3 regions of the Rhizobium sp. BK176 genome follow, and region 3 is predicted to be linked to each of the others. Evidence: riboswitches for the same ligand, from Rfam matches in the RefSeq annotation. Region 3 holds a riboswitch; each other region holds the start of a gene.
The links. A riboswitch is a leader RNA that binds a small molecule or an ion and turns the genes downstream of it on or off. The one in region 3 is predicted to bind cobalamin.
Positions count from the first base shown of each region.

Region 1: it holds a riboswitch for cobalamin, as region 3 does, so the genes downstream of both, FHT76_RS19110 (CbtB-domain containing protein) here and bluB (5,6-dimethylbenzimidazole synthase) in region 3, are expected to answer to the same signal.
Region 2: it holds a riboswitch for cobalamin, as region 3 does, so the genes downstream of both, cobU (bifunctional adenosylcobinamide kinase/adenosylcobinamide-phosphate guanylyltransferase) here and bluB (5,6-dimethylbenzimidazole synthase) in region 3, are expected to answer to the same signal.

Region 1 is NZ_JANUBV010000006.1:6,009-15,820, reverse strand. Features, by position in the region: gene FHT76_RS19125 (outer membrane protein) at 1-584, opposite strand, end outside; gene FHT76_RS19120 (bifunctional diguanylate cyclase/phosphodiesterase) at 806-2,371, opposite strand; gene FHT76_RS19115 (histidine phosphatase family protein) at 2,732-3,295, opposite strand; cobalamin riboswitch at 3,339-3,490, shown strand; gene FHT76_RS19110 (CbtB-domain containing protein) at 3,519-3,728, shown strand; gene FHT76_RS19105 (CbtA family protein) at 3,742-4,485, shown strand; gene FHT76_RS19100 (hypothetical protein) at 4,526-5,134, shown strand; gene FHT76_RS19095 (helix-turn-helix transcriptional regulator) at 5,131-5,913, opposite strand; gene FHT76_RS19090 (sulfite oxidase-like oxidoreductase) at 6,099-6,761, opposite strand; gene FHT76_RS19085 (M20 aminoacylase family protein) at 6,962-8,137, shown strand; gene FHT76_RS19080 (adenine deaminase) at 8,194-9,812, opposite strand, start outside.
Region 2 is NZ_JANUBV010000013.1:54,498-64,309, forward strand. Features, by position in the region: gene cobN (cobaltochelatase subunit CobN) at 1-1,274, opposite strand, end outside; gene cobW (cobalamin biosynthesis protein CobW) at 1,284-2,333, opposite strand; gene cobU (bifunctional adenosylcobinamide kinase/adenosylcobinamide-phosphate guanylyltransferase) at 2,338-2,862, opposite strand; cobalamin riboswitch at 2,992-3,389, opposite strand; gene FHT76_RS28810 (chloride channel protein) at 3,637-5,427, shown strand; gene FHT76_RS28815 (cobyric acid synthase) at 5,424-6,878, opposite strand; gene FHT76_RS28820 (glycine betaine ABC transporter substrate-binding protein) at 7,444-8,442, shown strand; gene FHT76_RS28825 (hypothetical protein) at 8,561-8,908, shown strand; gene FHT76_RS28830 (entericidin) at 8,916-9,071, opposite strand; gene FHT76_RS28835 (LysR family transcriptional regulator) at 9,165-9,812, opposite strand, start outside.
Region 3 is NZ_JANUBV010000014.1:58,760-68,571, reverse strand. Features, by position in the region: gene FHT76_RS29760 (NADP-dependent malic enzyme) at 1-733, shown strand, start outside; gene FHT76_RS29755 (DUF2865 domain-containing protein) at 861-1,943, shown strand; gene bluB (5,6-dimethylbenzimidazole synthase) at 1,950-2,639, opposite strand; cobalamin riboswitch at 2,679-2,861, opposite strand; gene FHT76_RS29745 (hypothetical protein) at 2,887-3,720, opposite strand; gene FHT76_RS29740 (LTA synthase family protein) at 3,926-5,854, shown strand; gene FHT76_RS29735 (DUF1003 domain-containing protein) at 5,936-6,460, shown strand; gene FHT76_RS29730 (hypothetical protein) at 6,594-7,469, shown strand; gene FHT76_RS29725 (class II 3-deoxy-7-phosphoheptulonate synthase) at 7,667-9,040, opposite strand; gene FHT76_RS29720 (TadE/TadG family type IV pilus assembly protein) at 9,329-9,812, shown strand, end outside.

The DNA.
Region 1 (9,812 bases), on a different contig from region 3:
TTGAAGTCGGTATCGACGCCGCGAAGGTCCTTGCTGCCATAGTCGTTGTAGCGATATTCGACCCGCCCGAAGATATTGTTGGTGAAGGCATAGTCGAGACCGGCTCCAACGGTCCAGCCGGAGAACGTCGCATCATCATCGCCAACAGGGGTGCTTACGTGGCCCCTGGCGCCGGTCCAGCCGGCAGCGACATAAAACAGCGCGTGATCGAGAGCGTAACCGACGCGGGCGCGAACGGAGCCTGTCGTGTCGAACTTGTATTCATTGCCGCCGACCGTTTCCTCGTCCCAATTGTAGGAAGCGTCGCCTTCGACACCGAGGACGATGTTGTTGTCGAGTTGCCAGTTATATCCGGCAAAGCCGGTGACAAGGCCGCCGTTGAGGTTGGCGTCGCCGATACCGGAGAAGTCACCGTTGCCCCACGCGCCGCCACCCTGCAGGCCTAGATAAAAGCCGTTCCAGGTGAATGCAGGCGCCGCTTCGGCAACCGGGGCCGCCGGCGGTTCGCTGACAAGGTCCGCGGCGGATGCGGTTCCCGCGAGAGCAATCATAGCTGCGGAGACGCCAACTATACGGAAATACATGATAAATCCCTCTCCTATGACAAGGGTCCACTCAAGTTACACGCCGACCAAGGCCAGCCCCGATCGATAATCGTGGCCATGCGGCATGCATTACACTTTCAGTGGAAATGTCCGCCCACAGGACCAAGGCGCTAACGCCGCCCTATCCGAGAAGGTTCCATCACGAATTTCTGATGTGCGGGAATGCTAGCAGTACGGATGTGGCGTACGTTGCGCGGCGCTCATCCGTTCGCCAGCGTCACATCGCGATCGAAGATGAAGGAGTGTGTGTCTTCGGCGGGCATGGGTTTTCCGAAGAGATAGCCCTGGCCAACATCGCAGCCGAGCTGAAGCAGGTGACCGAGTTGGCGATGCTCCTCGATGCCTTCGGCGGTCGTCTGTATGTTGAGGCTGCGACCGAGGCCAAGCATGGCGCGAATGATCTTCTCCTGGCGCTCGTCATCGCGGTAGGTCGCAATGAAGCTCTTGTCGATCTTGATCTTGTCGAACCGGTATCGGGCGAGTTGGGCGAGGCTGGAATAGCCCGTGCCGAAATCGTCCAGGGCGATCTGCACGCCGGCGTCGTGGAGTTCATCCAGAATGATGGCGGCAACCGCCGGATCCTGGATCAGCGCATTCTCGGTGATCTCGATCTCCAGGCGGCGTGGCGGCAGGCCGTTTGCCGAGAGCACCTTGAAGATGCGCGAGGCTAGCAGCTTGTCCTCCATCTGTACCGGAGAGACGTTGAACGACAGCATGACGTGATCATCCCAAGCCAAGGCATCGCGGCAGGCATGCGCAAGAAGATCCTCGAAGAGCTCGGTGATCATGCCGGTTTCTTCGGCAATGCTGATGAAGACCGGCGGCGGAATGGCAACGCCATCTTCATCCGTCCAGCGCGCCAGCGCCTCGAAGCCGCAGACCGTGCCGGTCTTGAGATCGATCAGCGGCTGATAGAACGGCCGGATAGCCTTCTTTTGGATCGCAATCCGGAGCTTCGATTCCAGAGTAGCGCGTTTTGCCACCTTATCCTGCATCGAGGCTTCAAACGCCATGTTCTGATTGGGGCCGCGTGACTTCGCCTCGTACATGGCGAGGTCGGCACGGTGGGCGGCGTCCTCCAACGGCTCCCGACCCTGTTGCCAGCGATCATAACCCACACTGGCGCCGACTTCGACGGCAAAGCCATTGATATTGATGGGGCGCGTTACGGCCTGGATAAGCAGGCACGCGAAGCGCTCCTCGTGCCGCGGGGAGAGGCCGAGCGCGACGACGACGAACTCGTCACCGCCAAAACGGTAGACGCAATCAGCGTTGCCGATCGCGCAGATGCGCTTTGCCACTTCGATCAGCAGCGCATCGCCGCCATTGTGGCCGACAAGGTCATTGACCTTCTTGAAGCCATCAAGGTCGACGGAGAAGATTGTAACATTCTGCTCCCATTCGTCGCCCTCGACATCGGTCTTCGTCCTTCGCGGAAGGACTTTACGCTCGAAGGCATAGCGATTGGGAAGCTTGGTGAGGTGATCGTGGGTTGCCGTCCAGTCGGCCTTGGCCTGGGCGCTGGCCCGCAACTCCATCTCCTTGCGAAGGTCGACGATGCGCAGGATCGAATAGACGAAGCTCATCGCGCCGCCGATGCCGAGCGCGAGGACGAGTTTGTCCGCACCATAATTCTCGTAAGCGCCGACGAAGGCGACGAGCCAGTTATCCAATTCCAGGATCGCGCCGACAAGCCACAGCGTTACTCCCAACGCCATGACCAACAGGCATTGCCTTCCGGCTCTGCTCTGGAAGAATACCGGCATGCTTCACTCCATCTCCACCCGAGCGCCGGTGTATCATTGAAGTCTGAAGCGTTTGTTGAAACCAAAGGGCGAATTCTTGGTATCTGCGCCTACCGTGAGAGGAGGTCGGCTCGAAAGGCGAGCGGTACCACCGCCCGCCTGTCGCTCTCAACGGATCAATAGGGATGCGCCAATGATGAGCAAGAGCAGTGTGACGGCGGCAGTCGTGCGTAGCAGGCGCGTGCGCCGGATCTGCGCGCCGCTCCAATCATAAGGCATTTGGTCCTCCTTGGGGCAAGGAACACGGCCCGACTGTGTCGGGTCGGAAAGCTATGGCATGGTTCGCTTGCGTAAGGCTGATCTAAATTAATGCTCAGAAAATTAGGTTGCCGGGCCTTCCACGCGCAGCGACCACCGGCTGCCATTGCTGGTCATGTGGACAATAGCGAGAGGTTCGATATCGGCGATCCAGAAGGAGGACACCGGAGCTTGTAGCGTGTTGATGATTGCTGCCCTGATGACCGCGGCATGAGTGATGGCGACGCTATGGCCACCGGCCTGCAGGCGCTCGCTCATCCAGGTGTTTACACGCATGCACACGGCGGCGATTGCCTCGCCACCGTGCGGCGCTTCTTCCGGTCGCGCCATCCAAACCGCCAGATTTTCCGGTTCCGCCTGCTGGATCTCCGCAATCGAGCGTCCTGCCCAGCGGCCAAAGTCACAATCGGCGAGCGCCTCGGAAAATTCCGGTTGTAGGCCAAGCGCCTCGGCCGTCTGCCGGGCGCGCAATGCCGGGCTGGCAACCACGCTATCGGCACGCCGGAGCCGAGGGACGATTGCCTTCGTCGCAATGATTGCCTTGTCGTTCAGCGGTTCGTCCTGCGGGAACCGCGCCTCGCGATTGGCGGCTGTCGAACCATGGCAGATCCAGGTGAGGCGCGTCATCACGTTGATCGTCTCCGGATAACGGGGAAGGGGACCTGCCGCTCTATGAAGTTTCGTTGACAGGCTCGAAGCCGCAGATATAACGGTTATGTTGTGGGTTTGGAAACCGGTGAAATTCCGGTGCGGTCGCGCCACTGTGATCAGGATGAGGATACCTCGGACTGGAAGTCAGACCCTGCCACGCAACAATTCTCGACTGAACGCGTCATTCCAGGAGGAATACATGTCTGACTCTACTTTTGCGCCCGTCGCCATACCCGCTCCGATTCCGGTTGGTGAGCTTTTGCCCTGGGCGATCTTCGGCGGTCTGCTGATGCTCATCGCCATCTATTTCGTCGGCACCGAAGAGGGCGCGATGGCGCTTTTCAACGGTATGTACGTGCACGAGTTCGTGCATGACGGCCGGCATCTTCTCGGCTTCCCCTGCCACTAAGGGAGTTCCGAACATGGTTGGAAATCTTTTGCTTCGCGGGATGCTCGCGGGCCTGATCGCTGGCATCCTCGTGTTTGCCTTTGCCCACACCTTCGGTGAGCCGCTGGTAGACCAAGCGATTGCGTTCGAGGAAGCCGCAGCGCAGGCAGCCGGCGAAACGGCCGAACCCGAGATCGTCAGCCGCGCCATGCAGGCCGGCATTGGTCTCTTCACCGGCGTGATGGCTTACAGCATCGCTGTCGGTGGGCTGTTCGCACTGGTTTTTGCCTTTGTCCAAGGCCGCTTCAGTGGTCTCGGGGCACGTGGAACGTCGGCAGTCATCGCGGTTGCGGCCTTCGTCTCCGTTGTTATCGTGCCGAATATCAAATACCCGGCCAATCCGCCGGCGGTCGGCAATCCGGATACGATCGGCGTCAGGACTGAGCTGTTCTTCCTGATGATCGTCGTTTCGATCGCCGCGCTCGTTGCCGCAATTGCGTTTGCACGCCGTCTCACTCCACGGTTCGGTGCCTGGAACGCAGGAATCTCAGCAGGTCTCGCCTATGTCGTCTTCATCGGTGTCGTGCAGTATCTGCTCCCGCCGATCAACGAGGTGCCGGAAGACTATTCGGCGGCGGTCCTTTGGCGTTTCCGTACGACCTCGATCGGCATGCACCTGATCTTGTGGAGCGTCCTCGGTGTGGCCTTCGGTGCGCTCGCCGAGCGCAAGCTTGGCGCCGTTGCAAAGCTGCGCGCTCACGCGCCGGCCTTCCATTGATCGGAGGGGCTCCGGAGCGATCCGGAGCCTCATTCAAACGATGATCTTTCGGCACTCAATTTTCCTTTTGTCCCTGCTCGCGTTGCTACAGTTTTGCTCGGTTGCGGAAGCACACCAGCGCAGCGGCAGCGGACCTCATACCGGCATTGCGATTGCCGAAATCTCACATGGCGAAATGATCATGTTCGCCGAGTATCGCGATCGGATCATCGGTCTCGCGGCCCGCGCGACGGACACGACAGAGCCATTCCGGCGTGTGCTGAACTACGCCCAAATCCAGCATGCCTACTGTTTGTGGGGCAAAATGCCTGGTGGGGTGACCGACGAGGCCAGCCCGTTCAACGAATGCTCGCACGCCTATCTCGCGGCAACGAAGGCCGTGCTGCTATCGATGCGGAGCATGGGCGGCGAGGCTGTCGAAGCCGAGGCCATCGTCTCGGCAATCGATGCCGGCATGGTGCTGCGCGGCTTGGCGTTGATCACCTGCGAGTTTAGCGGAGAGGCGTTCAACACTGCAGATATCGTTCGTCCCTCCTGGAGCGCTGTTCCGCTGCATCCCGCTAGTCTGGCGACGTTGACGGCGCTTGCGGCGGCGCTGCTGGCTGCGGTCTATGGCGGGCGGCGCCTGCTTCGACGGATCGCACCCTAACTTTTCTCGACATCGCGGTCGAAGTGCGTTGCAACCAGCATCGCCGTAAGGTGCACGGTGTTCTTCGCGCCGTAGCGCTCTTTCATGCGCTCCAGCCGATGTTCGACGGTTCGATGCGAAATACCGAGATCAGCCGCGATCTCCTTGGCCGTAGCCCCTTCGGTCAAAAGCTGGATCACCGCTTCGTCGGTCGCATCCATGCGAGCCTGCTGCTGAGGCGGGTTGAACATGAACCGCCCGTTCGAAACTGTCAGCAGCCAGGACGGGCGCCGCGCCATTGTCTTTTGGGGAAGGATCAGTCGCTCATATCCGAGATTGACGCCCAGGACCCTCGTTTTGACCAGTTCCATCGACGGTTTCTGCGTCGCAATCACCTCACGATAGCGCGGGATGACAGCCGTTTCCATGTACGTACGGTCCTTGAACTCGCCGATGCGTTGATCAGCGAACAGCTTATTGATGTTCAGCAGGCGTGAGCTGAAGCCAGAGGAGCGTACGACCTTGAGATACCATTGCAGCGGATCCTCTCCATCGAGAACCACAAGTGTCATCCTCATTCTGATCGTTAGGAGATCCACAACGTCGCGATAGATGTCTTCCGGCGCAGCAGGCGGCTGCGGCGTGGTATGCAGCCACGCGTCCAGCAGTTTCTGCGTGACAGTGTGAAATGAGGTGTGCTTGTTCATCAACTCATACGCGATATCTGGAATCGGCATGCAACAACAACCTAAAATGGGTGCAGGTTCAATAGTGACAGCATTCAAATTGTCATAAGGCATTAATTTGAAAATGCATTACTTCCAATCTCTATTCTGGGGTGAATTTCGGTTCGCGCCAATTGCCCGCTATGCGGGTCTTACTTGTCGGTTTGAGGAGGCCCCGAGAGGGCGTCTCGCGAAACTATAGCGAGCAAGCGAGAGGCGCTGTCCTGTCGTCCCGCGCGGAGTAGCAATCGCTACTGGTATCAATCCCCAGAATAGCGCTGCTCCCGCCACGGGTCGCCATGCATATGATAGCCGTTCTGTTCCCAGAAACCCGCGGCGTCGGCCGGCAGCAGCTCGATACGACGCAGCCACTTCGCGCTCTTCCAGAAATAGAGGTGCGGAACCACGAGCCGCATTGGGCCGCCATGGTCACGCGTCAGAGGCACGCCTTCCCAGGATGTTGCCAGGATCGCATCCTCGGCGGCGAAATCCGCGAGCGGCAGGTTCGTCGTGTAACCGTCATAGCTCGTCAGCATCACATAGGAGGCTTCCGGCTTTGGCATCGCCTGATCGAGCAGATCACGGGTCGACACGCCCTTCCACTTGTTGTCATAGCGCGACCACGTCGTCACGCAGTGAATGTCGGTGACCTTGACGCTTTGCTCCAGCGCGTGGAAGGCGGCCCAGGAAAGATCAAGCGGCGTTTCGACAAGCCCCCGGACTTCAAGGCGCCACGTATCCGTCGAGATGATTGGCTGCTGACCCAGATCAAGGACCGGCCAATTCTTGACGAGATGCTGGCCGGGTGGCAGTCGCTCGGCTTGCGGGCGGCTGATGCGGCCGGTGAGGAACTTTCCTTCTGCTGCCCAGCGGCGCTTCGACGTCGTGAGCTTGCTGTCAGTCGGGGTTTGATCGTCGCTCATTGCTGGCCTTTCGCGTTGCAGCGATTAGGCCATTCACCTCCGCGCACTGTCAAGCGTCGCTCCTAGATCGTCGCATGGATCCGGGCCATCGGCTGCGGCGAGAGCATCGAAGAGGTTGAATTTCCGGGGTATTTGCTGAATAAGAGGGACCACCATGGCGCAGTTTTGACGCCTGCGCGCTTTTACAGGACGTCCGGCACATGCCCATTCCCGCCCGGATCGAGAACGATCTGCCATTCTTGACCTCGCTGCGTCGCGATCTGCACGCGCATCCCGAACTTGGCTTCGAGGAGGAGCGCACGAGCGGCATCGTCGCGCAGCTATTGGAAGAGGCGGGCATCAAGGTTCATCTGGGCCTAGGCCGCACCGGCGTTGTCGGTACGTTGCAGGTCGGCAGCGGGACGCGCACGATCGGGCTGCGTGCCGATATGGATGCGCTTGCAATGCCGGAGACCGCGGATCGCCCGTATAAATCCAAATTTGCGGGCAAGATGCATGCCTGCGGGCATGACGGACATACGACCATGCTGCTCGGCGCGGCACGGCATCTGGCGGCAACGCGCGCGTTTTCCGGAACCGTGCATTTCATCTTCCAGCCAGCCGAGGAGGGCAGAGGCGGGGCGCGCAAGATGGTCGAGGACGGCTTGTTTAAGCACTTCCCATGTGATGCCGTCTATGGCCTTCACAACATGCCTGGCCTCGCCGTTGATGAGATCGCCGTGGTCGAAGGGCCGCAACTGGCGTCTTCGGACAGTTGGCGTGTGACCTTCCGGGGTACCGGAACGCATGGTGCCAAGCCGCACCTCGGCAAGGATCCGATCACGGCAGCCGGCACCTTCCTGACCTCGTTGCAGACGATTGTCGGACGTGTCGTCGATCCGTTGCAGCCGGCGGTCGTCAGCGCCTGTTCGCTGCAGGCGGGCGATCCCAAGGCGTTGAACGTGATCCCCGATATCGTCGAAATCGGGGGGACCGCCCGCGCCTATTCGCCTGAGGTCCGCGACCAACTCGAGGAAGAGATCGGACGGCTTGCGAAGGGCACGGCGGCGATGTTCGGCATTGCTGTTGATTACCAGTTCGAACGGCGCATCCCGCCTGTGGTCAACGACAGCGATGCGACCGCGCGTGCGTTAGGCGCTGCCGGAGCGGTGTTCGGGGACAAGGTGCGTACCAGCTTCCCGCCGTCGACGGCAGGCGATGATTTCGCCTTCTTCGGCCAGAATGCGCCGGGATGTTACGTCTGGCTCGGGAACGGTCCTGCCGTCGATGGCGCCCTGCACCACAACACCGCCTATGATTTCAATGACCATGCGCTTGGTTATGGCGCGGCCTTCTGGACGGCTCTGGTCGAGCGTGAGCTGAAGGCTACGCTGTAGATCGTTTGAGCGATTGATAGATTGAGCAGGCGGGCAGCAGTGCCCGGATGCTGAGGTTATTCGCTCTCGAGAATCTCGATTACGGGGCTTTCGAGCACTTCGCCGGTCAGAACGTCGGATATCCCTCGATCCGTCTGATGCGGGCCGACGTTGCAGGCAAGCGTGGCGCCGAAGCATGCCTTGAAAACTAGGTAGGGCGGTTTCCAGTCAACGATCTTTTCCATCGCCTTGCGGATCGCTCGGAAGGACGCCGCCGTTTCTGCCAATGGGGCTTCCGTCACGAGGCCCGACACCGGCAGCGGCAGAAGCGCTTCGATCTGGCCATCTTTGGCGACGGCCATGCCGCCGCCCGCTGATATCACCGCGTTGGCGGCGACTGCCATGTCGCGAGCGTTGCCGCCGAAGACGGTAAGGTTGTGGCTGTCGTGCGAGACAGTCGTGCAGAAGGCTCCTCGCCATTCTCCCCAACCGGTGAGGAAGCCGACGCGTGGCCTGCCATCGACCTTGCCGTGCCGATGCGCGACCGCGATCATGGTGCTTCCGGCCGGCGGAACGACGAAACCGCCGTCGACGCCAGTTTCCGCCTCGCCCCACTGGGTGAAACGGGGGCGGTCAATCGTGGCGACACGAACGCGCTTGCCGGTGGCGGGAACCCTGAAGTCATCTTCCGTCAGGGACGTCAGCTTGACCGAGTTCTGCAATGCCTGCGTCTCGAACGAGCGCAAGTGGGCGTCCATTTCACCCGATGTTGAGACGATTGCGCCATTGGCGATGACGGCTTTCGTGGCGAAGCCAATGAGGTCTTTGAAGAGCACGAGATCCGCGCGGCGACCGGCAGCGATCAGGCCGAGATCCGAGCGCTTCAGTCGTTGTGCCGCGTTGAAGGTGGCGGCTCTCAGCGCCCATTCCGGCTTCATCCCATAGCGGACGAGCCGGCGGATGACGTCGTCGAGACCGCCGCCGTCCTTCAGTTCGTCCGGGAAGACATCGTCGGTGCAGAGCGTGACCGTCGATGGCAGATGGCCGATACCGTTGAGAGCGGTTACGAATTCCTGCAGCAGATGGTCATGCGAGCCGCGCAACTCGATGGTCAGCCCGGCGGCCAGCTTCTGCAGCAGGTCGGCGCTGGAGGTCAGTTCGTGATCCGAAGTGACGCCGGCGGCCATGAAAGCATTCAGGTCAGCGTCCTCGAGCCCACGGGCATGGCCGCAGACCAGTTTCCCGGATGCGAGGCCGGCATTCACAATGTCGGTCATGCGCGGATCGCCGTCGATGACACCGCGCATGTTCATGACTTCGGCAACACCACCTACACCAGGCCACCGCAGCATTTCGGTGATAACAGATGCGTCGAAATCCGCGCCGGCGACTTCAAGCCCCGGAGCGGAAGGAACGCAGGAAGGCGCGAGAACGATGGTCCGGAGCGGTAGGCAGCGGGACGCTTCGATTGCCCAGCGTACGCCGTCCAGGCCATGCACGTTGCCGAACTCGTGCGGATCCCAGACAATGGTCGTCACGCCGCGCGGAACGACGGCTGCCGCATAGGCGGCGGGCGTCACCATCGAGCTTTCGACATGCATGTGCGTATCGATGAGACCGGGCGAAACGATGCTGCCTGCTGCGTCGACGGTCTTGGCAGTGTCGGTGCGGCTACCTGGTGCGTGAACGCTTGCGA
Region 2 (9,812 bases), on a different contig from region 3:
CCGGCTGCGCACATGGCTTTGAGCACCTCAACGGTGCCTGCGGGGGTGTCCAGCCCGACCCCATTGCCGAGCCTGCCGTCACGGTTTGGATAATTCGCAAGGACAAGCGCGATGCGCCGCTCGCCGGCGGCCGTGGTGCGCAGCTGCGCCCAATTGGCCGCAAGTCGAGCGGTATAGCGCATCCGCTCGAGGTCGGGCTCGCTGCCGACGATGTTGACCTCGACCCTCGCATCGTAGCGGGCGGCTGATTTGAAGGAGACGGCACGCGACAGCACGCGGCCGTCCACCTCGGGCAGCGCGACGTTCATGCCGAGATCGCGCGCCGAAAGCCCCTGCGAAGACGCGGCCCAGGCCTCACGTGACGAGGCCGAAAAGATCGCCTGCAGCACGACGGCGTCGTTGGCCTCGAGAACGGTCGGCTCGCGATCCGCGCCCGGCGCCGACACGGCGAAACCAGTCGTGTTGATCACCACCTCGGGCTTGATGACATCAAACACGCTCTTCAGAATGCCCTTCGACACAGGATCCTTCAGACTGTAGGCGAATACCGGCAGCGGCCGGATACCTTCCGCCAGCAGCGTGTCGACCAGGGCCTCGACCGGTCGTGTCTCACCGCTCTGCACGAGCGCGCGATAGAAACTGATAGCTACAGTAGGGGCTCCGCTTTCCCAAGCAGCGCCAAGCCGCTCGTCGCAAGCCGCTGTCCAGTCGTCGACGCCAAGCACGCCCTTGCCCGGCCACCAGATGCCGGCCTTCATCAGCGGCGATGCCGCTTCCGGTTTCTCCGCTCCTGCCAACATCGCACCGGCATAGGCGAGAAACGCCCGAGAATTGCCGTCGCCACCCTCGATCAGGTAGGCCCAAAGCGCATTCAGATCCTCAAGCGGAACATTCGAAAACGGCGTCAAACCCGCATCCGGCTTAGAATCTCCCGGTAAAACCGCAATCAGCGCGCCGGATCGCGCCGCCGCGGCATGAAGCGCCTCCAGCGCATAGTGAAAGTAGCTGGCGCCACCCAGCGCCCTCACGACGATCAGCTTCGCATGCCGGGCCGTCCGCTCGATGTAGGCATCGACCGACATCGGATGCTTGAGGCTCATCAGGCTTGCCAGCCGCAGCGAGAAGCCGGCCGCCGCTTCGTCATAAGCGGCGGCGATCGCGGCAAGCTCGGTATCGGCGGCTGACAGGAACAGGACGTCGCCGGGAGACTGACCGAGATCGATCGCCTCCTCGCCGTCGCTGATCGTTCCCTGCTGTGCCAGAAGCAGATGCATTAGACTGCCTTATGCCAGCGCTTCGATCGCCTTGCGCACCGCTGCCTCGTCCATTTCGTGCAGACCGATGACAACAAGACGGGTGCCGCGCGCTTCGCCAGGCGCCCAGGCGCGATCGAAATAGTGGTCGATACGGCTGCCGACTGCCTGCAACTGCAGACGCATCGGCTTGCCGGGGACATCGACGAATCCCTTGAGCCGCAGCACGTCATGCTCGCCGATGATGCCTTTCAGGGCATCTACGAAGGCTGCCGGATCGGCAATAGCGCCGAGTTCCACCACGAAGCTGTCGAACTCATCGTGATCGTGGGGAACGCCATCCTCATGCTCGAGCTCATGATGAGACTTGCGATTGACCACATCGCCTTCGGTGCCAACGCCGAGCCCGAGCAGCACGCTCGCGGGAACCTCGCCGTTGCGCGCCTCGATCATGACGGGCTTGCGGGCAATGCGCGACGCGACCTCATCGCGCACGCGGCCAAGACCGTCGGCATCGAGAAGATCGGTCTTGTTGAGCACGATCAGATCGGCGCAGGTCAGCTGGTCCTCGAAAAGCTCCTCGATCGGGCTCTCGTGGTCGAGCGACTCGTCTTCCACGCGGCGAGCCTCGACGGCATCGTGATCATCGGCAAAGCGGCCGGCGGCAACGGCGGCGCTGTCGACGACAGTAATCACGCCATCGACAGTGACCTGCGTGCGGATATCAGGCCAGTTGAAGGCGGCAACGAGCGGCTGCGGCAGCGCCAGGCCGGAAGTTTCGATGACGATGTGGTCGGGGCGCTGCTCGCGCTCCAGAAGCTTGGTCATCGTCGGAATGAAGTCGTCGGCCACCGTGCAGCAGATGCAGCCGTTGGTCAGCTCGATAATGTCATCCTCGGTGCAGTTCTCCGCGCCGCAGCCCTTCAGCACGTCGCCGTCGACGCCGAGATCGCCGAACTCGTTGATGATAAGCGCGATCTTCTTGCCGTTCGTGTTGGAAAGCAGATTGCGGATCATCGTCGTCTTGCCGGCGCCGAGGAAGCCGGTGATGACGGTCGCCGGAATTTTCTGCTGGTTCATGAATTCAACCCTTCATCTTCAGCGGCAGACCTGCCGCGATAAAATACACATCCGCGGCCTCGGCCGCGATCATTTGATGCAAGCGACCGGCGTGATCGCGGAACTCCCGCGCCATGCGGTTCTCAGGAACGATACCGAGACCGACCTCGTTGGAAACGATGACGAGCCGAGCACGCGCTGTCGCCAGATACGCGGCAAGCGAAGCAAACTCGGCCTCCATGTCGCGCGCCTCCATCATCAGATTGGTAACCCAAAGCGTCAGGCAATCGACGAGGATCGCCCGCCCCTCGCCGTCGATCGCTCGCAGGCAGCCGACTAGATCAAGAGGCTCTTCATGGGTGTGCCAGAGCTCGCCACGATCGGCCTTGTGCTTGTCGATCCGGGCGCGCATTTCCTCGTCCCAGGCCCGGCCCGTCGCCACGTAATGGCGCTCCAGCTCGCTTGAGGCGACCAGTTGTTCGGCAAAACGTGATTTTCCCGAGCGCGCGCCGCCCAGGACGAAGGTCGCACCGGAGGATATCGGGCTCATGGCAGATGATATCCGATCTGCGGGACGCTGCCGCAAAGGAGCGGAATGGCTGTTGGACGCAGCCGAAAACTCTTTTGTTCAGCCATGACAACCTCCGTGCTGGCAGCGGGCATAAGCCCAGGGATGGGCTTCTCGCCCGGCACGGTTGGCAGGTCTCCTGGCTCGCGGGTCTTGGCCGCGATCGGGGCGGACCGGAAACCGGTCGCCCCAGATCGTGCCAGCGGATTTTCCTCGCCTTCCCGGCTGCATTTCATGAAAAGGCGGACGATTCGTAGACGTAAGAGGCGTCCTGCCCCGGTTGATCATGATGCACTGCCAGTGACTTTTCCGTCGCCATCTCCGCGCCGCCCGCCTGCACCATTGCAGGCTGTCATCAACGCGAAAACAACGCCGGACGGAAAACCCTGACCGCTCTACAGTCGCGGGGTCGGCTATGATGACGGTGCCCGGATTGGGTCCACCGCTTCACATTCCCTTTTCATCCGCACCGATTCAACCGGTCCGGAACCATCCGTTGTGAACTCATCGTTAGGCAAGGCCCTTGGTGAAGTCAATCGGAAGCCGATGCGCGCCTCGGCACGGTATACTGCCGGACCCGCTCTCAACACGACCTTCTCTACCAAATTCATCGTCTTTTATCAGTTACTTACGTCACAAATTATTGTTGCGATCGCCGGTCTTTTGCCGCAATTGCGTCGCAAGCGGGTCGCGCCACCGATTTGCCCTTCCCTCCCTTCCACTTGATCGCGCCCACTGCCGCCTAGTTTTCCCGTGATGCTCCTAAGAATCGATATCCGCCGTTTCGGTCCATTCCATACCCTTCTCGACATCGGGCGGATGCGCGCACTGCTGCGACGCACTGAGCTGGGGATGGTCATCGCGGGCGCGATCGTCGGCGTTATCTCCGGACTTGCGGTGACGGGCATGAGCCTCGTTTCCCGCGAAATGCACAGTCTGATCTTCGGAATCAGCGATATCGAGCGGCTGAGTTCCTCGCAGATCGACAACAAGCTGCTGTTGCTGACGGCGCCTGTCTGCGGCGGCATACTATTGGGTCTGATGCTCTTCGTGCTTGCCAAAACGCGCAAGAAGCCGATGGTTGACCCGATCGAGGCTAACGCGCTGCATGGCGGCCGACTATCGCTCACCGACAGTATTCTGGTGGCGGTCCAGAACCTCATTTCGAACGGCTTCGGCGCTTCAGTGGGCCTAGAGGCCGGCTACACGCAGCTGGCGGCGGGACTGGCCTCGAAGCTTGGACTGAAGCTGCAGCTTCGCCGATCGGATCTGCGCGTTCTCGTCGGATGCGGTGCCTCGGGTGCGATTGCGGCGGCCTTCAACGCTCCGCTGACCGGCGCCTTCTATGCGTTTGAGCTGATCATCGGCTCATATACCATCGTCTCGCTGACGCCGGTGGTCGTTTCCGCACTGGTATCGACCCAAATTGCACGCCTGCTGGCCGGCAGCGATTTTCTTATTGACGTCGGTGACTTTGGAACCGTCATGCCTGCAGACTACGTTCCGGCGCTGTTACTCGGTGCATTCTGCGCCGGCGTTGGCATCATGATCATGCAGGGCGTCGCCTGGATCGAGGAATTGGCTCGCCGGAGTTCCATTGCAACGCCGCTGCGCCCTGCCCTTGGCGGCATCGTCGTCGGCCTGCTCGCGCTGATTACGCCGCAGGTGCTGTCGGCCGGTCACGGTGCACTGCACCTCAATCTCGGCCGCGATGTCGCAATTCCGGTGCTTGTCGGCCTTCTTCTTCTCAAGGCATTCGCTTCGGCTATCTCGATCGGTTCCGGCTTCAGAGGCGGCCTATTCTTCGCGTCCCTGTTCATGGGTGCACTCCTCGGCAAGCTCTTCGCCTATTCGGCACCCTATTTCGCTCATGCGACGCTGACACCCGTCATCTACGCGGTCGTCGGCATGAGTTCGCTTGCGGTCGCCGTCATCGGTGGACCGTTGACGATGACGTTTCTTGCGCTCGAGATTACCGGCGACTTTCCGATCACGGCGCTCGTGCTTGCGGCGGTGATCACCTCCTCGCTAGTCGTGCGCAGCACCTTCGGTTACTCCTTCGCAACATGGCGCTTCCACCTGCGCGGCGAGAGCATCCGGAGCGCGCACGATGTCGGCTGGATCCGTAACCTGACCGTTGACCGGCTGATGCGCGCCGACGTGAAGACGGCGAATGCCGCCCTCACCATCGACGAGTTCAAGGAGCGCTTCCCCATCGGTTCGGCGCAGCGCGTTGTCCTGGTTGATGACACCGGCAAATACAGCGGCCTGGTGCTCGTTCCCGATATCTACGCAAACCTGACCGACACCGACGAGACCGGCAAGGATCTGGGAGAATTCATCCGCTTCAAGAACGATTTCCTGCAACCGCAAATGAACGCCAAGCAGGCAGCAGCGATCTTTGACAAGACCGAAAGCGAAGCGCTGGCGGTCGTCAATAATCTGATTGAGCGGAAAGTCGTCGGGCAGCTGAGCGAGGCCTACACCCTACGCCGCTATAGCGAAGAACTGGACCGCCGCCGCCGCGAAATCTCCGGCGAGATCTAACTGAGGAGTTCGTCGAGCCAACGCCCGTCGAGACAGGCCTCGAGTTCTGCTGCAATGTCGTCGAGAGCTTTCTCGACGCCAGCACGGTAATCGGTCCTCTCGCCCGCAAGGCCAAAACTCTGCAGCAAGCGGGAACGGTAGGCGTCACTCGCGAAGAGCCCGTGCAGATAGGTGCCGGCGACCCGGCCGTCTGCCGACACGGCCCCATCCGGCTTTCCGTCAACGATCGCGAACGGACGGCCGCAGTCTTCGCCGGACGTAACGCCAAGATGGATCTGGTAGCCTGAAAGCGGTGAACCGTCTTCCACCATCGTCGCGACGCTGTTGCGGACTGTCTTTTCGGGCGCCATCTCCGTCTCGACGTCAAGCAGCCCCAGCCCCTCTACCTCCAAGGTAGAGCCTTCAATGCCGAGGGGATCATGCACCTTGCGTCCGAGCATCTGATAGCCGCCGCAAATGCCCATGACCCGCCCGCCGCGTTTTACATGGACCAGAAGATCGGAATCCCAAGCCTGAGCGCGCATATCCGCCAGATCCGATACCGTTGATTTTGAACCTGGCAAGATCACCAAGCCGGCGTCCGCAGGCAGCCGCTCGCCGGCGCGAACAAAAACCAACTCGACATCCGGCTCGGCCCTTAGCGGATCGAGGTCGTCGAAATTTGCGATCCTGGAAAAGACCGGCACGGCGACCTTGAGTGCTCCGGTGCCGCCGCGCGCCAGCTTCTCCAACGCAACCGAATCCTCGGCTGGCAAGCGGGAGGCGTCCTTGAGCCACGGCACGACACCAAAGCACGACCATCCCGTAAAGTGCCGCACCGCCTCGATGCCGGCATCGAAGAGCGAAACGTCGCCACGGAACTTATTGATGATATAGCCGGATATCATTGCCCGGTCCTCGTCGGGCAAAATCGTGTGGGTGCCGACCAGCGAAGCGATCACGCCTCCACGATCGATGTCACCGACAAGTATCACCGGCACGCCGGCACGGGTCGCAAATCCCATATTGGCAATGTCGCCCGCCCTGAGGTTGATTTCTGCCGGCGAACCCGCGCCTTCCACGATCACCAGATCCGCCCCGGTAGAAACCTCGGAAAAGCTCTGCATCACGTAATCGAGAAGCGTCGGTTTGAGCTTCTGATAGTCCCGTCCCTTGGCCTGCCCCCAGACCTTGCCCTGGACGATGATCTGGCTGCCGTATTCCGATTGCGGCTTGAGCAACACGGGGTTCATGTGCACCGAAGACGGCACCCGCGCAGCGAGCGACTGCAGCCATTGTGCCCGGCCGATCTCTCCGCCGTCATCAGCAACCGCTGCATTGTTCGACATGTTCTGCGGCTTGAACGGACGAACTGAAAGGCCACGGTTGGCAGCAAGCCTGCAAAGACCCGCGACAAGAACCGTCTTGCCGACATCGGAGCCGGTCCCTTGCAGCATGATAGCCTTGGTCATTGTCGCGAAACTCCGGGGAACTTGACCCGGACTACAATGGCCTCTCTGCTGCGGTCAATTGCAAGCCCTGAAAATGCGAAGGCCGCGTCAACCGTTTCCAGTTGCGCGGCCTGCCGAAATACGCTGGCACATTCGCCCATACACGGCGAAGCTCACGTTCTCCGGGACGCTCTACCTGATCCGGAGAAGCAGCGGTGTCCCCCGCTACGCAACAACAGATAGCGCCACATTGTTACCGGAGGGTTAGCAAGCGATTAAGCAAAGATGAATTTCGTATTTTTCTGACATTTCTTGATGATCCAGGCGTCGCAGGCGGCTCCATGGGGAGATCTCGAATACCAACCGCAATCTTCTGCGGAACTATCATTACCGATTTCAAATCAGGCGCTTAGACTCCCTGCTTCACGCGCAGAAGACAATTGATTTCCGCAGCCGAACGCGTAGGCTGCCCTGCAAGGCGTCAGGACGAACGCCACAGCAACAGCCTGCAGAAACAGCAAGAGCCTCCTCCGCAAACTGCGGAACGCCTAGGTTGTAGCCGCGACAGCAAGAATGGGAACGCAAGATGAGATTTCTCTGCACGTCAATCCTGCTTGCCGCAGGAGTTTGTGCAGCCGCCGCGACGGCGCGGGCTGCTGAATGCGGCAACGTCACCATCGCTGAAATGAAATGGGCGTCGGCGGGTATTGCCGCCAACTTCGACAAGTTTATTCTCGAGAAGGGTTACGGCTGCTCGGTCAGGATCGTCCCGGGTGACACGATGCCGACGTTCCTTTCGATGGACGGAAAGGGTGAGCCCGATATCGCTTCCGAATTCTGGATCAATTCGGTGCGCTCCGAACTCGACATGGCGGTCAAGGAAGGCAAGCTGATCCAGGCTGCTGAAATCCTCTCGGAGGGCGCGGTCGAAGGTTGGTGGATACCGAAATTCATCGCAGATGCGAACCCGGATATCCGCAGCGTCGAGGACGCACTCAAGCATCCGGAGCTATTCCCGGCATCCGACAATGCATCGCAGGGCGCCGTCCATAGTTGTCCTGTCGGGTGGAGCTGCCAGATTTCGACATCCAATCTCTTCCGCGCGCTGGGGGCTGAACGGGACGGGTTTCAACTTGTCGAAGCCAGCAGCCCACAGGACCTCGATGATTCCATCGCAAATGCATTCCAGAAAAAGGCCGGCTGGCTTGGCTACTACTGGGCCCCCACCGCCATCCTTGGCAAATACGACATGACACGCCTGAGCTTCGGCGTCGCTCATGACAAGGCAGAGTGGGACAAATGCACCTCGATCCCGGGTTGCGCTCGGCCGCAGGTCAACTCCTACCCGGTCTCGCGGGCCTATACGATTGTCACCAAAGCCTTTGCCGACCGGGCCGGACCGGCCATGGATTACCTTAAGCTTCGCTCATGGGACAATACGACGATCAACGAGGTGCTCGCCTGGCAGGACGAAAACCAGAAGAGCAACGAGGAAGCCACGGAGTACTTCCTTCAGAATTATTCGGCCCTATGGACCAAGTGGGTTCCTGCCGACGTCGCAGAAAAGGTCAAGGCCGGGCTCTAGGACGAACAACGATCTCGGCCAATGACAAAGTCTTCCCTCCGGAGGCATCGGTTTCCTATAAGCACCGACCGCTTGGTCGCCCGAATCGCGCCCGCTTGCCCAGACGAGGAAAATACAGATGACATCCGCTCCGTTTCCCGACCGCGACACGATCGCCTCGAAGCTTGCCAGCCTTGACGAACAGGAGAAATCCTACGTTGCCTTGCTGATGGAAAATGTGGCGCAGGACGAAAACGTCATTGATGGCCTTCACCGCCATCTGAACAACGCAGCCAGTGCGCCGTTTCTGAACACGCTGAAACTCGAAAATCTTGGGAAATGGATTGGCGAGACAGCGCCTGCCCGCCTGCAGATACGACTGATGGAGGCAGCGAAATCAAGCCAGCATCCGGCTTACATGGCGTTCCGGACTGGGCTTTCGCGTTCCGGCGGGTTGGAAAACGCTTACCCGCCGGCTGCGATCTGAGGTCTTGTTACCTGGTGGCGGCGCGGCCGACCGAACGACCTGCATCCTGGGTCGCGTTCACCGCGTTTGCCGTATCCCGGCCAATACCGCGGATCGTGTTTCCACACGAGGAAAGTACGAGCAGAATTGCGAGGGCTGAGCCGATCTTGGCCATTATCGTCATTGCGAAATCCTTCTTTCTCAGTCGTCCGAGCGCGGGCGACTCCCGCCGCGCGAATTAAACCCCGGAGGAAGAAAAAAGGTCACCGCAAACTTGTCAAGCAGCAACAGCCTTGGCTTTTTCGGCAAAGGCAAAGCGGATGCTCTCGGCCACAGCGCGCATCGGGCCGTTCATCTGCGATGCAGTAAGCAGCCGGATGTCGAAGGAGCCGAGTTCGGGCAACCCTTCCTGCACGCCGAGGATCGTCATCTCGTCGGTGACATAGGAGCGCGGCAACGGCGCGATCGCGAGGTCGGAAACCACGGCCGCACGCTGCGCCATGGTGTGGCCACTGAGGAAAGCAACGCGATAGCCGCGCTTCATGCGCTCAAGTTGCGATATTGCCTCCGAGCGCCAGATGCAGCCATCCTCCCAGATCGAGATCGGCAGCGGCTCGCGACGGTGCGCCGTACCGCACTTGGCACCAGCCCATATCAGCCGCTCCCGAAACACGATCTCGCCATCCGTCGGCAAGGGGCGTGTCGCGCAGTTAATGAGTGCCAGGTCGAGGCGCTGCTCCTCCATCCGCTTCTTGAGGCCGATGCTCATGTCGATGGTGACATCGACCATGATGCTCGGGAAGCTTTCGGCGAAGCTTTTCAGAATGCTGGGCAGCAATCGCTCGCCGATATCTTCCGGCGCGCCAAGCCGAACCACACCGCTAAGCTCGGGCATGATGAAGCGCGAAACCGCCTCGTTCGACAG
Region 3 (9,812 bases):
CTTCTCGCTGGTCGGACGCCGTGGGGTCATTCCGGAGGCCGCGCGCACGATCGTTCGTACGAACACAACTGTGATCGGTGCACTGGCGCTGAAGCGGGGCGAAGCGGATGCACTGATCTGCGGCCTCGAAGGCCGCTATGAAAAGCATCTCCGCGATGTCCGTCAGATCATCGGCAAGAGGCACGACGTCTGCGATTTCTCCGCCCTCAGCCTCCTGATTTCCCAGCGCGGCGCCACTTTCTTCACCGACACCTACGTCACCTTCAATCCGAGTGCCGAAGAAATTGCCGAGTCGACAGTTCTTGCCGCCGAGGAAATCAAGCGCTTCGGCATCACGCCGCGCGCTGCTTTGGTATCCCATTCGAATTTCGGTTCGCGTGAGTCCGAGAGTGCGACGAAGATGCGCGCTGCGCTTCAGCTTGTGCGCGAGGCTGCGCCTGAGCTCGAAGTGGACGGCGAGATGCACGGCGAAAGCGCCATCTCCGACGCCCTGCGCAAGCGGGTCATGCCTGACACAACCCTGCACGACGAAGCGAACCTGCTGGTCTTCCCGAACCTCGATGCGGCAAACATCACGCTCGGCGTCGTGAAATCGATGATCGACGGATTGCATGTGGGACCGATCCTGCTTGGCGCTGCACTCCCGGCACATATCCTCGCGCCGTCCGTGACCTCGCGCGGCGTCGTCAACATGGCCGCCCTCGCCGTCGTTGAGGCTTCACAGCCAGCGTGATTTGCGGCCGATGGTGAAAATGCGCTAAGATTTCAACCGCAGCCTGCTACAAGCAGGCTCGCGGCAGAGGTGAGGCACAACGCCGCGCCTATGACCGCTCGTATTTGCTTACCGATGGGACCGTGCCTTGAACCGCTGGATTCTGTCACTCGCAACAGTGCTTGCCTTCACCGGCCTGGCCCATGCGCAGGTGCCGGCAATCTGTGGCGACCTGCGGGCGCGGCTCGCCGACCTGCCTGAGATCATTGGCACCACGCCAGAGGTGCGCAAATTCGCCAGTGCCATTGCAGAACAGAACCTTGAACTGCGCAAGCTCCGCAGCGATCTGCGCCAGAACGGTTGCACGAGCGGCAGCATGGTCGTGATCGGCGATGACGACGGCTATTGCGGCGAGCTCGAGCGCGCAGAGAGCAAGATGGTCGACAACATCCGTTATCTGCAGCAGCGGCGCGATGAATTGCGTGGCCAGAGCCAGGATGTGCGCACGAGAAACGAGCTGCTGGCGGCACTCGACGACAACGGCTGCAATGACGAGCAGTGGCCCGAGGACCGCGCAGAGGGATACGCGGCGCCGCCGAGCATCGAAGACCAGGCTATGCGCAACGACACCTTCATACCTTTAGGTGACGATCCTAACCAGCGCCGATACGGTTTCGGCATGTCGACTCTCTCTCATCTGAACACCGTTTGTGTCCGAACCTGCGACGGCGGCTTCTTCCCATTGAGCTCGAATGCGACCTCCCAGGACTTCCCCCGTGACGCCGATACCTGCTCGAAGATGTGTCCAGGGATCGACACCGAGCTTTTCTATCATGACGTCTCCAGCACCGAGACATCACAGATGATTTCGGCCGCGACGGGCGCTCCCTACAGCGCCATGCCGAATGCCTTCGCCTACAAGAACCGCAAGCCTGGCGAAAAATCGTCCTGCAGTTGCGATCTCAACGGCTACTACGAGCGGATGCGAAAAAGCCAATCGATCAGCGAACCTCCACAGCAGGGATCAATTACGACGATCGAAACCAAAAAGCCCGAGGCCAAGGTCCAGTCCGTTACCCCCGCGGCTTCGCAGCCACAGGCACCTGACAGGCCTTACGATCCGGCAACCAGCAAGGTCCGCCAGATCGGCCCACAGTTCCTGGCCGGCGACCAAGGCACGATCGACCTGAAGAACCCGGCAAAGCCGGGCCCTCAGCCGCAGCAACAATAGCCACCCTCAGTCCAGCGAATTGTCCCAACGGTCAGTGAACACGAGTTCCTCCAGCGGCAGCCGCTGACGCCAACCTTTGGCCGCCAGCTCCGGCTGGTCATAGAGCTGATCGACATAGCCGACGCAGAGCCAGGCAACGATCTCGACGCGATCCGGCACACCGAGGATTTGCTTGATATCGGACTCGTGAAAAATGCTCACCCAACCAACCCCGATACCTTCGGCTCGGGCAGCCAGCCACAGATTCTGCACGGCGCACACCGTCGAATAGGAATCCATCCGCCGATTGTGCGTTCGGCCAAGAACGACGTCGCCGCAGCGATCCGGATCGCAGGTCACGCAGATGCTGAGCGGTGCGGCGCGGATGCCTTCAAGCTTCAGCGACCGGTAGAGCTGCTGCCGCTCGCCCGCAAACATCTCGCTGGCCTCGCGATTGGCGCGATCGAAGGCTTGCCATACTGCCTCTTTCACCTGCTGATCGCGCACCAGGACGAAATTCCAAGGCTGCATGAACCCAACCGACGGCGCGTGGTGCGCGGCGGTCAAGAGCCTGCGGACAACGTCGTCCGGTATCGGATCCGGGAGAAACTCCGAACGGACATCGCGACGCGTCGAGATCGCACGATAAACGGCGTCACGTTCCTCGGTCGAAAAGGCTGCGGCTCCCGACAGGGAGCCTGAATGGTCTGGTCGCATCGTCAATCCCCAACAACACAACCGCCCGCCGTCCACGCAGGTCAGTCTACGATGTCGGGCCGGTCTTCTGACTTGGCGTCATCCGACTGCCGCGCCTTCCCGGTGCTGGACCAGTGGCTTGATGCGGCAGACGTCAGCCTTACAGCGCTGGGCACGTTCCGGTCTCTCACCGAATTCCCGATTCTCCCGCCTGAGACGGGCACCCGACGGAGGGTCTATGCCGGTAAAAATCGCTCGATGCAATCCTTTACGCAGAGACCGGGTAATAACGTACATAGGCGAACTCATCGCCTAGAGGCGACCAGTTGGGCACGTTGATCGTTCCCTGTCCGCCGAAGAGATCGAAGAGCGTCCTCAGATTTCCGCCGTCCATGTCCATCAGCCGCAGGCGAACGTGGAGATCGCGCGGATGATCGAAGACGTCAGGGTCGTAAGAGAGGATCAGAACCTTGTCATTGTTGGGCGACGGATGAGCGAACCAGTTCCCGTAGTTGTCGCCGGTGATCTGCTCGAGCCCGGTCCCGTCGGGATGGATCCGCCAGATCTGCATGAGGCCGGTACGGCTGGAATTGAAATAGATCCATTGGCCGTCCGCGGAATAGTCCGGCCCGTCATTGCGTCCTTCGCCATGCGTTAGACGCTTTTCTTCGCCGCCTGCCACAGAGATCGTGTAGATATCGAACAGGTCGTTGCGGATGCCGCAATAGGCGAGCTCTTTTCCGTCGGGCGACCAGCCGTGCCAATAGGACGGCTGATTTTGCGTCACAAGTCGCGGCGTCCCGCCTTCGGCGGGAAGCACATAGATCGTCGACTTCCCGAATTCCGTCTTATCGGAGATGACGATCTCACGGCCGTTAGGCGAGATGCCATGATCATTGTTGCAGGTCCTGGCAAAGCCAGTATCCACCTTCGCGACCTTGCCCGAACCGTCTAGCGCCAGCCGGTAAAGAAGCCCGTCGCCATTCAGCAGAAGATAGCTTCCGTCCGGCGAAAAGTTCGGCGCTTCCACCAATTGCGCGGTCTGCCAGACGACGCGCGCCTCGCCCGTTCTGACATTGTAGATCTCGACGGAACTTCTCAATCTAAATCCTCCTGACATCGATTCCCCTGACCTACGATGCCTCGCCACCGAGCACAAGTCGACGCGGGGTAGCGATGGGTGTCGGGCACACGGCCCTCGGCCCTTATCCACCAATCACAAATGCTGGAAACCTAACGGTTCATCTAGCGTTCATGACGAAGGTGTGACAGTTCAGTGAAGCTTTTATGACGTTGGAGTTTTTCAGTTGATCGCGTTGGTAATGAGGTCCGCAGCGGCAACGCGGGTTGCGTCGCTTTCCACCGGTGTCCGGGGAAGCGCACGGTCGCCGGCTATACGGACGGCCCTGGCCATCAGCCTTTCCGCTCTCATTGCCGTTTTCGCCACCGTAGCGGTTGAAATTATTGCGCGCGATGGGCTGGCCGACGTTGGGGAATTCCTGACGTCGCCGGCACGTCCCGGTATCACCACCGTCGCGATGCTGACCGTTCTGATGCTCTCTCTGGATGCAGCCCTGGGAAGGCGATTCATTTCGGCATTGATCGTTCTGCCGGTGGTTATCGTCCCGGCTATCGTCTCCAACCAAAAGCAGCACTACCTTTCGGATCCTCTTTATCCGTCAGACGTCCTCTTCGGACGGCAGATCATGGAATTGCTGCCGGTGATGGTGCGCGACCGACCGTGGACCGCCGTCGCCATGCTGGTTGGCATCATTCTTTCCGTTGCCGCGATTGCCGCGCTCTGGCATTTCGCCTGGCGCCACTTTCCGCGGCTTTCGAAGACCACTCGCCTGCGTCACCTCTGCATCGGCCTGCCTGTCGTCGCCGCCTTCGGCACGCTGATGGACTATTCCAAATACTCCTACATACGCGACCGTCTTCAGGTCGTTCCGATGATGTGGGACCAGAAGGAAAACTACCGCAGCAACGGCTTCATCCTGGCCTTCATCTTCAATATTCCGATGGCCGACGTGGCAGCGCCAGCCGGCTTCGGTGCACAAGCGCTCGATGCCATTCCCGGCCGTAACTACGGTTACCTCAGCGGCCCGCGCGAAAAGCCCGACGTGATCATGCTGATGAGCGAATCCTTCTGGGATCCGACCAGGTTGAGGAACATCAGCATGTCGCCCGATCCCATGCCGAACATCCGCGCGGCGCAGTCGGGCTACGTCTTCTCGCCCGAGTTCGGGGGCATGACGGCCAACGTCGAATTCGAAGCGCTGACGGGATTCTCGAATGCCTTCCTGCCCTACGGCAGCATCCCGTATCAGCAGTATATTAGAGGCAACCTTCCTTCGCTTGCGACGTTCTTCCGTGGCGAAGGCTATGCTGCCCGTTCGCTGCACCCCTTCAGCGGCTGGTTCTGGAACCGCAACGAAGTCTACAAGGATTTCGGCTTCGAGCAGTTCCGCTCGGAAGAAACCCTGCCGCCGATGGAGAAAAGGGGCATCTTCGCTTCGGACGAGTCCCTCATGAAGGAGATCATCAACGAAGCCGACGGCCTTGATCGCCCGTTCTTTTTCTTCGGGGTCACTCTTCAGGGACACGGCCCTTACGAGCCTAACCGCTATGCGCACAACAGCATCGACATACAGGGCAACCTGAACGACGCGGACCGGGCGACGCTCGCCACCTACACACAGGGGATCAAGGAAGCCGACGATAGCCTCAAGATGCTGATGGATTGGGCTAAGAAGCGCGACCGTGAAACAATCATCGTGCTCTGGGGAGACCACTTGCCTCCGCTCGGCAACGTCTACATGGCGACAGGCTACATGCCGGATCAGGTTGCGACCCGCAAGGCATCGGTCAGCGTCATGAAACAGGAGCACGAGACCCCGCTCGTGATCTGGTCGAACAAGAAGGGCAGCAAAAAGGATGTCGGCACTATCAGCCCGTCACTGCTTCCCTATCATCTTCTGAAGTTCGCCGGCTTCGAGCATCCCTACTATACGGGCTTCCTCGGTCGCGTGCAGAAAAAGTACAGCGTCATCGACCGCTATCAGCTCATTGCGCGCGACAACACGCCGTCGCCCGATTGGGTGTTGAAACCAAAAAACCTCGATCCTCTCGTGCGGGACTATCGATACCTCCAGCACGACATCATGTTCGGCAAGGCCGAGACCCTTGATCGCTTCTTCCCACAGCATGCCTGGCTCTATGCGCAAGGCACGTAAAAGAGCGACAGAAGTCCACATTGCAATTTGAAAACATTGGGGAATACTGGCGCCCGAGCGATCTAGCATTCGGAGTCAGCCATGCATAATCTATCGGACTTCATCCACCATCACTTCGACAAGTCGGCCGACGAACTCGGCGAGATCGAGAAGCGCGTCCTCGCAAAGGCCCATGAGCGCAAGATAATCTCGACCGATATCAATGCGGCTCTGCGGGCCGAATCATCTGTCGGCGAACGCCTGGCGGATTCGATCGCCCGCGTTGGCGGCTCCTGGTACTTCATCGTCACGTTCCTGCTTTTTCTGGTCTTCTGGTGCGTCGTGAACACCATCGTGCTGCTCACACGCGCTTTCGATCCCTATCCTTTCATCTTCCTCAATCTTGTGCTGTCGATGCTTGCCGCCATCCAGGCTCCGATCATCATGATGTCGCAGAACCGTCAGGCTGAGCGCGATCGTTTCGAGGCCGCCAAAGACTACGAGGTCAATCTCAAAGCAGAACTCGAAGTCCTGTCGCTGCATCAGAAGATAGACATGCGCGTGCTCACGGAAATTGCAGCATTGCGAGAAGATATCGAACGGCTACACCAGCGACTACCAAGTTGATGCCGCCGTCCGGAACCGCTTGAATTTAACTATACCGACTGATTAACGATCCGCTAATCACGTCCCGCATTGAAACATCGACGCAAATGTTGGAGGAGCAACGGAAACCAATCCGATCCGACCGTACAAGACAATGCTCACTGGCAGGCCACATACTCGCGATGAAATCCTTCATCACCCTCTATTTCTGTCCATAGAACGCCAGATCGCACTCCATCTTATCGGCATCCACAAGCGCGCTCCTCGCCTTGCCCGCCTTGCTGCGTCGCACCAGAAGTGGCTGCTGACACAGACGCTGTTCGCCATGCATACTGGACGCGATAAAAGCAATCCGGTCTCGGGCCTTACGGCCGGTCGCATGATGCAGGTCGCCAAGGAATTCGATCTCGCCAGCAAGAATACGGCCGCCTCGTTTCTTGCCGAACTGATCGCCTACAAGTTTTTGCGGGATGCTCCCGATGAAACACCCGATCGGCGCCTCCGCCGCCTCGAGACGACGGAACTCAGCGAGGAGGCCATGGCCTCCTGGTTCCAGGGACATATGGCCTGCCTCGATCAACTCGACGGTGCCAACCGCGGCAGCCTGACCGCAGATGACCCTCGGCTCTTTTATCTGGCACAGCCGCGCGCCGCGCGTGCCCTGATCCAGGACCCGGTGTGGAAGGAGCCGCGGGCGAGCATCGGCCACTTCCTCTGGTCCGATGTCGGTGGCCTCGTGCTGCATGATCTGATAAGCCGCCTCCCGGACGACGCGCGTGAACAGCATCGCATCCTGCTGAAAGGCGTGAGCATCAGCGAAATCGCTAATGAATTCGGTATCTCCCTGACAAACCTCAAGCGGATGTTCAAGAAAGCCGAAAGGGATGACATGCTTGGCTGGGAGAGCCCACGCAGCCGCGGTGCGCTTTGGCTCTCGCGCACGTTCATCGAGGACTATTTCTACTGGCAATCCGCAAAGTTCGCCGAGCTGGACAGGGCGATCCACTGGGCCGCCGGCCAGATCCGCTAGCCGGTTGCCAACCCGCGTGTCGGTGCGAAACGGTGTGCGACAGGTCCGCATCGCACCGATTGGCGAACCGCAAACACGCCGCTGCCGCTTGACCTCAGGATCGGCACAACATGCGATGCCCCCGCTGCCAGCGGTCGGTCCGTTCCCAAATGAAAAAGCCCGGCATGGCCGGGCTCTTTCTTTCACATTCGCCTTGATCAGCCGTTGGCGGCCATCCGCTTTTCGTCGCGGCCGCCCTTCATGCGCTCTGCCAGCAGGAAGGCAAGTTCCAGGGCCTGGTCGGCGTTGAGACGCGGGTCGCAATGCGTGTGGTAGCGATCGTGCAGATCTTCGGCCGTTACGGCACGAGCGCCGCCAGTGCATTCCGTGACATCCTTGCCGGTCATCTCGATATGAATGCCGCCCGGATGCGAGCCCTCGGCGCGATGGATCTGGAAGAAGCTCTCGACTTCCGACAGGATCCGCTCGAACGGACGGGTCTTGTAGTTGTTCAGCGTGATCGTGTTACCGTGCATCGGATCGCAGGACCAGACGACCTTGCGGCCTTCGCGCTCAACCGCGCGAATAAGCCGCGGCAGATGGTCGGCGACCTTGTCGTGTCCGAAGCGGCAAATCAGCGTCAACCGACCCGCCTCGTTCTGCGGGTTGAGGATGTCGATGAGGTTCAGAAGGTCGTCCGCCTGCAGCGACGGGCCGCACTTGAGACCGATCGGGTTCTTGATGCCACGGCAGTATTCGACGTGCGCATGGTCGGCCTGACGGGTGCGGTCGCCAATCCAGATCATGTGGCCTGACGTTGCGTACCAGTCGCCGGACGTCGAGTCGACACGAGTCAAGGCTTCTTCGTAGCCCAGCAGCAGCGCTTCGTGGCTGGTGAAGAAGTCCGTCTCGCGCAGGCTCGGATTGTTTTCCGCGCTGATACCGATCGCCTTCATGAAATCCATGGTTTCGCTGATGCGCCCGGCAAGCTTGCGGTAGCGCTCGCCCTGCGGGCTGTCCTTGACGAAACCGAGCATCCACTGGTGGACGTTCTCGAGGTTGGCATAACCACCCATCGCGAAGGCGCGCAGCAGGTTCAGCGTCGCGGCCGACTGACGATAGGCCATCGCCTGCCGCTCCGGGTTCGGAACGCGGGCTTCCTCGGTGAACTCGATGCCATTGACGATATCGCCACGGTAGCTCGGCAGCGAAACGCCGTTCTGCGTCTCGATCCCGGAGGAACGCGGCTTGGCAAACTGGCCGGCGATACGTCCGACCTTGACCACCGGCAACTGCGCGCCGAACGTCAGCACAACGGCCATCTGCAGGAATGCACGGAAGAAGTCCCGGATGTTATCCGCGCCGTGCTCGGCGAAGCTTTCTGCACAATCTCCGCCCTGTAGCAGGAAACCATTGCCTTCAGCGACGTTTGCAAGATGCTTTTTCAGGCGACGAGCTTCCCCCGCAAAGACGAGCGGCGGATAGGACGCGAGCGTGGCTTCCGTTGCTGCCAATGCCGCCTGGTCCGGATAGTCCGGAACCTGCTGAATCGGTTTTTGCCGCCAACTGCTCGGTGTCCAATTCTCTGCCATGTCACTCACCTGCTCCAGCATCCGGTCCGTCCGGATGTTCCGTCCTAAAAATGTTGGGCGGCTTATAAACCGTTAGCGTCATCTTGCATAGCGGCGTTCCGCTCTTTGGCGTTACTGATTCAATCGACCAACAACAGCCGATATAAAGGAATTCCGCGCCGCGTTTTCAAACATAGGCGCGCAATTTAACGGTCAATAAACCAAGACAGTTTGTATCTAATTCAAGCTTGTACCGTAGAAACACCGTCAATTCTAATAGCGCGTCATGACGACCCCGCTTGATCACCGATGGCATGGTGGAATCATGGGTTTGATTTCGTGCGCAGCTTGTATCATTTCTGCACTGACCGTTCTGGCAATTTCGGGATGCTGACAGCCATCCTCATGGTACCCCTGATCGGCTCGGCGGGCGTGGCCGTCGACTTCGCCCACGCGCTCAGTCTGCGCACGCAACTCTATGCGGCAGCAGACGCCGCGGCCGTCGGAGCAATCTCCGCGAATTCGGCCGCAGCTGCGGCCGCCATGAAGATGACCAGTGACGGACCGATATCCACCGGACAGGACGACGCCCGAAACATTTTCGTCGGCCAAATGCAGGGCGAACTTACCGGAAGTCAGGTGGCCGTGGATGTGCAGGTGAGCCGCGCATCTAACAAACTGAACTCTTCCGTCAGTTTCACTGCCTCGGTTCCGACCACCTTCATGCAAATCCTCGGTCGCAACAGCGTCGATATCTCGGGCACCGCTACGGCAACCTTCCAGACGGCGGCGT